3 regions of the Micromonospora arida genome follow, and region 1 is predicted to be linked to each of the others. Evidence: riboswitches for the same ligand, from Rfam matches in the RefSeq annotation. Region 1 holds a riboswitch; each other region holds the start of a gene.
What was found. Region 1 has a riboswitch for cobalamin ahead of ACFYP0_RS16005 (ribonucleoside-diphosphate reductase subunit alpha). Riboswitches for the same ligand answer to the same signal wherever they lie in the genome.

Region 1 (2,262 bases):
GCCTCCCGGTACGCGGCGTCGAACCGCTCCCCCCACAGGTCGGGCAGCTCGGGCACCTCGTGCGGGTCGAACAGCGACCACAGCTCGTCGGCCTCGACCCGGCGCATGAACTCGTCCGGCACCCAGTTGGCCAGGTTGAGGTTGTGGGTACGTCGGGCGTCCTCGCCGGTGTTGTCCCGCAGTTGCAGGAACTCCTCGATGTCCGGGTGCCACGGCTCCAGATAGACGCAGGCCGCGCCCTTGCGCCGGCCACCCTGGTTCACCGCGGCGACGCTCGCGTCCAGGGTGCGCAGCCACGGCACGATCCCGTTGGACTGCCCGTTCGTGCCCCGGATCAGCGCTCCCCGGGAGCGGACCCGGGAGTACGCGATGCCGATGCCACCGGCGAACTTGGACAGGTTGGCGACCTGGGCGTACCGCTGGTAGATCGAGTCCAGCTCGTCGAGCGGGGAGTCGACCAGGTAGCAGGAGGACATCTGGGTGTGCCGGGTCCCGGAGTTGAACAAGGTCGGCGAGCTGGGCAGGTAGGCCAGGCTGGACATCAGCCGGTAGAAGCCGACCGCCTCGTCGGCCGTCCGGGACAGGCCGCAGGCCACCCGCAGCAGCCAGTACTGCGGGGTCTCCAGCACCAGTCGGCTGGTGGGGTGGCGCAGCAGGTAGCGGTCGTACACCGTGCGCAGGCCGAAGTACTCGAACCGGCGGTCGCCGTCCGGGTCGATGGCGTGGTCGAGGGTCGCGGCGTGTGCGGCGACGAACGCGGCGGTGTCGTCACCGATCAGGCCCTCGGCGTGGCCGACCCGGATCGCCGCGCTGAACGAGGTGATGCCCTGACGACGCACCTCCTTGTCGACGTAGCCGGCCAGCAGTCGCGCGGCGAGGCGCGAGTACTGCGGCTCCTCACCGATCATCTCGGCGGCGGTCTGGATGGACAGCCGGTCCAGTTCGGCAGTGGTCGCGCCGTCGTAGAGGCCGCTGATCGTGCGGGTGGCCACCCGCATCGGGTCGACGTCGGTCAGGTCGTCGGCCCACCGCTCGACCGCACGGACGATCTTGTTCACGTCCACGGGTTCGGTGCCGCCGTCGCGCTTGCGGACCTGCATCGGCGTCCGCCGCACTGTCGCGTCGCCGCTGGCCGGGACTACCTCGGTGACTGTCACCACTCGCTCCTCGGAGTTCGAGACCTGGTGGCCCGGACGCGAGGAGACAGACACCGACGGACGCCACGCCAGTCCGGCGTGGGGTCAGGTGGCGTCAGCCGTCCCACGCGGCCTCGGACCGCCGCCCACCCGGGTGCGGGTACGCGGCGCGCTGGCAGGTCTTCGGACTCGCGGGCACGACCGGTCTCGCCGGTCTCCTACTGGCCGTCGCTTCCCAGGCCGATTGGTGGCCCAGTGCTGTTGACGGCGGTCGTTCCCACTCACCGCTGCGGGACAGTCCCGGATTTCCACCGGGTTCCCTGTTGCCTCGACCGCCCCGGATGAGCGGCCGAACCAGCTACGCCCGACACCATATATAGGGGCGCAGCCGTTGTCACACCCCACATGTCGGTGTCGGGCGTGTCGGCGCCGACTCGGTGATCACCGTCACCGCCCCGACCGACAACGCCACGCCGACCGACGCCAGGCACCGGAGACGGGGGCTCTCCACCGGCTGTCGACAGTCGACAAAGATGCGATGTATCCAGGCCATGGTGGCGCAGGCCGCATCCATGTGTCGCCGTCAATGCCCCAACAGGAGTGGAACATCCAATCTCACAGACCGCCACTCCCGTTACCTTCGCCCGCCAACCGGCACGATGGGCGGCAAGGCGGATCAGCCCGGCGAGGCAAACATCATATGTCTGCGGGTCTGCGGTGATCGACATCGTTGACGTGCTGGAGCGGCTCTCCGTATACTCCCAGTGATCATCTGATCTTTAGCCTAGTCGGGCGAGGAGCGCATGCCGCAGATCACCGCCGTCACCGTCGAAGACGTCCGCTTCCCCACCTCCCTGACCGCTGACGGGTCAGACGCCATGAACAAGGACGGCGACTACTCGGCGGCCTACGTCGTCCTGCACACCGACGGCGTCGACGGCGTGGGCGCGCCACTCGCGGGGCACGGCCTGACCTTCACCATCGGTCGAGGCAACGACATCGTCGCGGCGGCGGCAGTCCACCAGGCACAGCTTCTCGTGGGCCTGGACGTGGCGACGATGGCAGCGGACATGGGCGCGGTCTACCGCCTCCTCACCTCCGACTCGCAACTGCGCTGGCTCGGTCC
Region 2 (2,262 bases), on a different contig from region 1:
CGTCGTCGGGCGGTGGCGCGTCACCCAGGTAGTAGCCGGCCTCGGCCAGCGCGGCGAACAGCCGGACCGCCGAGGCCGGGGTGTCCAACCCGACGGCGTTGCCGACCCGGGAGTGCTTGGTGGGGTACGAGCTGAGCACCACGGCGACCCGCTTGTCGGCGTGCGGCACGTACCGCAGCCGGGCGTGGCGCACCGCGATCCCGGCGACCCGGGCGGCCCGCTCGGGATCGGCGGCGTAGACCGAGAGCCCGTCCGCGTCGATCTGCTTGAACGAGAACGGCACTGTGACGATCCGGCCGTCGAACTCGGGGATGGCCACCTGCATCGCGGCGTCCAGTGGGGACAACCCGGCGTCGCTGCCGGCCCACTGCTCCCGAGTGCTGGTCAGGCAGAGCGCCTGGATGATCGGCACGTCCAGGGCGGCCAGCACGCCCACGTCCCAGGCGTCCTCGTCGCCGCCACCGGAGGCGTCCGCGGCGACCGCACCGCCGGCCGCGAGCACCGTGACCAGCAGCGCGTCACAGCGGGCGAAGAGCCCGAGTGGGCCGGCGCCCGCGGTCAGCCCGCGCAGCGAGCCGCAGAAGATCGGCAGCGGGTTGCCGCCGGCCTGGTGGACCGCGTCCGCGAGCACGTCGACGAATCCGGTGTTGCCGGCGAGGGCGTGCGCCCGGTAGAAGACGATTCCCACTGTGGGCCGATCCGGGTCGGCGGGGTGTTCGCCGTGCACGCCGTACGCCGGGGTGGGCGCGGGTGCGGCGAACCCCTCGCCGGTGAGCAGCACCGTGTCGGAGAGGAACCGGGCCAGCTGCGCCAGGTTGTCCGGTCCGCCCTCGACCAGGTACGCCAGCGCCTGGGTGACGACCCCGGACGGCACTGTGGAGATCGCCATCAGCTCCGCGTCGGGCAGCGCCTCACCCCCGAGCACGATCGTCGGCACGCCGGTGGCGAGCACGGCGGCGAGGCCGTCCGGCCACGCCTGCCGACCGCCGAGCAGGCGTACGACGGCGAGGGCGGCCCCGTCGAGCAGGGCGGGCACCTCGTCGGCGGCAACTCGGGCGGGGTTGGCCAACCGGTAGTCGGCACCGCTGGCGCGGGCGGCCAGCAGATCGGTGTCGGCGGTGGAGAGCAGCAGGATGCGCACGGCAGGCTCCGGAGAGTGACGCCCTGGGCCCTCACGGGGGCGACCGGGACGATGCGGGTGGGTACGGCGTCAGCCGGTACGACGGCCCGAGCGAACGGCGCACCGACGCATGGGTCGGGGACGGTCAGCGCCGGGCGATCAGCTCAGCGGTGCCGGTGGCCGGTGTCCTTGGAATGCACTGCCTGGAGCGCAATACGACGATAATCGTCGATGAATGAGACGCCGTGCGTCATCGGGTCCTCCTCGGGTGTCCACGCCCTGGGGTACGTCCCGACGGCCGAAGTATCCTGGCTTCCGGATCGACGCTCTCCCCCGGCCTTCCAACCGCAGACACACGGCCGTGACTCACGAGGGGGGATCGCTCCCCGGTGACAGTGGCGGGACCGCGTCGGATTCGCACCGACTTCCTTCACTGCCGTCAGGCCGCGAATGCTGCCACACCGCCGCGCCGCCGGTCAACGCCGGTCCGGCCCCGCCAGGCGGACGGCACTCATCGAGCTTCAGCGATTGCTGCGAGCGCGACTCCGCACAGCGCAATGCCCCAGATCAATGCCGGACGTCCTTTGCTCTGCTTACCTATAGGCGCCAGTGACGCTCCGTGCCCGGTGCATATAGGTAAGCAGAGCAAAGGGGGGTAGCACCTACCCTGGCCTGCGCCGATCGTCTGAGGGGACGGTGGCATGCGACACCCTCGCCTAGGATCGGCGAACGCCACACCAGTGTCCGTGATCAATCTCGGAGGTCGATCACCTTGGTCGCCCCGCAGTTCCACCACCTGGCCGGCCGGGTCTGGCTCTGCCCGGGCGATCCCGACCCGGAGGCGGTCCAGGCCGGCGTCGCCGTCGTCGCCGACGAACGCGGCAGTGTGATGATCGACGCCGGGCAGAGCCCCGCGCACGCCCGCGAGATCCAGGCCGCGCTGGCCGCCGCCGGGCTACCGGAGCCGCGCTGGCTGGTCTACACCCACCATCACTGGGACCACGTGTGGGGCGCCTGCGCCTGGCCCGGGGTGGAGATCGTCGGGCACGAGACGGCCGTGTCGCTGCTGCGCGCCGAGGCCGCCCGGCCGTGGAGCCACCGCTACCTGCACGAGCAGGTACGCGCCGATCCCCGCCTGCGCC
Region 3 (2,262 bases), on a different contig from region 1:
CGCCTGGGCCCAGGTGGCGCTCCAGGTTTGCGTGAGCCGCTGGTCGACTGCTGGGAACGCGAACCGCAGCGTCCACCCGTTGACTGGGTCACCCAAGTTGGTGACCGCGATGTCGGCGTGGAAGCCACCGGTCCACTGGCTGGTGACGACGTAGTTCACCCGACACCCGGCCGCCGCGTTCGCCGCACTGGCGTGTGAGATCGCGGCCATCATCGCGACCATGGCAACAGCGATGGCGGCCACAGCAGTCAGCGACTTCCGCATGGCACACCTCGCCGTAAATAGTTGGACGTCTATGAATATCTCGACTGTCCTGCTGCTCCACCTTCCTGTCAAGGCACGCACGGCAGTCCTGCCGCCGGCAGGACAACGGACAGCCCGCCATGGCTGATCGGTAGCGGCCACAGCGCCGAACAGGCAGAAGAGTGGACAGCGCAGCTTCCCGCCTGGACCGCGACTGACCGCCAGGTCCTGGACGACTTCGCGTCAAAGAACGCAACGAAGTGGGCGGCCAAGTCCCGGCAGAAAACCGAGCGCCGGGTACGCGAGCCTGCAATGTGGACCGGCGAGTGAGCAGATCACCAGACTGACGGCCATCAGTCAGCCTGCGAGTCACAGCGCGGGTGCACCCTCTCGTGATGTGGGCGCCGGTAGCGGTAGTACCAGCCGGGTCAGTCGTCTTCGGCACCGTCGAGCAGCGCGCGCCGCAGCGCCAGCCGGTGCTTCCGGCGGATCTCCGCCTCCCGGTACCGCCGCCGGTCACCGTCGGTCTCCGGTAGCAGCGGCGGCACCGTACGAGGCTGGCCGTCGTCGTCGATGGCGACCATGACCAGGTGGGCGGTGGCCACGTCGGTGGGTGGCACCGCCCGGTCCCACCGGTCGGCGGTCACCTTGACCGCGACCTCCATCGAGCTGCGACCGGCCCAGGTGATCCGCGCGTCGACATGCACGACGTCGCCGACCCGCACCGCCCGCAGGAACGCGGTCTCGTCGATGGCGGCGGTGACCGCCGGCCCGTCGGAATGGCGGGCGGCGACCACACCAGCGACGGAGTCGATGAGGTTGAGGATCCGGCCGCCGTGGACCGTACCCATCAGGTTGGTGTGGTGCTGATCCATGATCTGCGACAGGGTCAGGTGCGACGCCGACGGCGCTCGGCCGGCGATCGTGGTGGTGTCGTGCACAGCGGTAGTCCGTCCCTCGGGAAACCACACCGCCGGAACACGGGCACACGCTGACGAGGACACACCGGCGCACACCGCCCGGCACGTCACCCGCTCAGCCCACCCGCGAGGCCGACGGCAGCGCACACGGTTGTGTACGCGGCGCGGGCAGGTCTTCGGACTCGCGGGCCCGACCGGCTCCACGCCGGTCCCCTACTGGCCGTCGCTTCCCAGGCCACTGGCCCAGTGCTGATGACGGCGGTCGTTCCCACTCACCGCTGCGGGGCAGCCCCGGATTCCCACCGGGTTCCCTCTTACGACGCCCGGCCAGCTCATGACCGGGCGAACCAGCGCCACCGGGAGCATAGCTGGCCAGGGGCGACGGCCTCTCAGGCCGGCCTACCACCCGGAAGGTGTTCGACTTTAGCCATGTGAGGAAAAAGTTCGTCACCTCTTGTAAAAAGTCTCAGCGCAGTGAGGATATTCAGATGCGTCGTCACCCTCAGATTCCTGGGCGGGTGGTCTCGGGCCTCCTCGCGCTCCTCCTCGCCTCGGCGGTCGCTCTCCTCGCGTCCGCTCAGCCCGCCGCAGCTCACGGGACCCTCGCGATGTCCACGCCGGCGGGTGGCGCCACGGTGCGCGAGCCGTTGACGTCGGTGCAGCTGTTCTTCACCGAGAAGGCCGCCGTCAACGCGTTCTTCACGATCACCGCGCCGGGTGGCATCCGGGTCGACAATGGCTGGTCGTACGGGGAGCCGAAGCCGCTGGACAAGCCGGTGCGCGAGTACTTCATGGTCAACGGGCAGTTCGAGCCACGCGAGTACACGACCGGGTTCCCCGCGACGGTGGCGGTCGCGCACCTGCCGGCCAAGGGGCAGTACTCGGTGAGCTACCTGTCGGTCGCCTCGGACGGCGACCCCGTACGCGGCACTTTGACCTTCCGCTACGACGGGCCGGTGACGGCGGCGCCCAAGGGGTGGAGCCCACCGTCGACCCAGCCAGATCCGGCGCTGTTGGCCACCGCCGAGCAACACGGGTCGTCCGGGCAGGCGTCGGCAGTGCCGACAGTCGCGGCCGAGACGGCGGTTCCACCGTCCGC

Region 2: it holds a riboswitch for cobalamin, as region 1 does, so the genes downstream of both, cobN (cobaltochelatase subunit CobN) here and ACFYP0_RS16005 (ribonucleoside-diphosphate reductase subunit alpha) in region 1, are expected to answer to the same signal.
Region 3: it holds a riboswitch for cobalamin, as region 1 does, so the genes downstream of both, ACFYP0_RS05480 (acyl-CoA thioesterase) here and ACFYP0_RS16005 (ribonucleoside-diphosphate reductase subunit alpha) in region 1, are expected to answer to the same signal.

What each region holds. Positions count from the first base shown of each region.
Region 1 is NZ_JBIALC010000004.1:408,944-411,205, reverse strand. It holds gene ACFYP0_RS16005 (ribonucleoside-diphosphate reductase subunit alpha) at 1-1,100, opposite strand, end outside; cobalamin riboswitch at 1,294-1,510, opposite strand; gene ACFYP0_RS16000 (enolase C-terminal domain-like protein) at 1,940-2,262, shown strand, end outside.
Region 2 is NZ_JBIALC010000001.1:569,918-572,179, forward strand. It holds gene cobN (cobaltochelatase subunit CobN) at 1-1,141, opposite strand, end outside; cobalamin riboswitch at 1,400-1,576, opposite strand; gene ACFYP0_RS02845 (MBL fold metallo-hydrolase) at 1,893-2,262, shown strand, end outside.
Region 3 is NZ_JBIALC010000001.1:1,180,932-1,183,193, forward strand. It holds gene ACFYP0_RS05475 (cellulose-binding domain-containing protein) at 1-264, opposite strand, end outside; gene ACFYP0_RS05480 (acyl-CoA thioesterase) at 672-1,118, opposite strand; cobalamin riboswitch at 1,314-1,530, opposite strand; gene ACFYP0_RS05485 (copper resistance protein CopC) at 1,652-2,262, shown strand, end outside.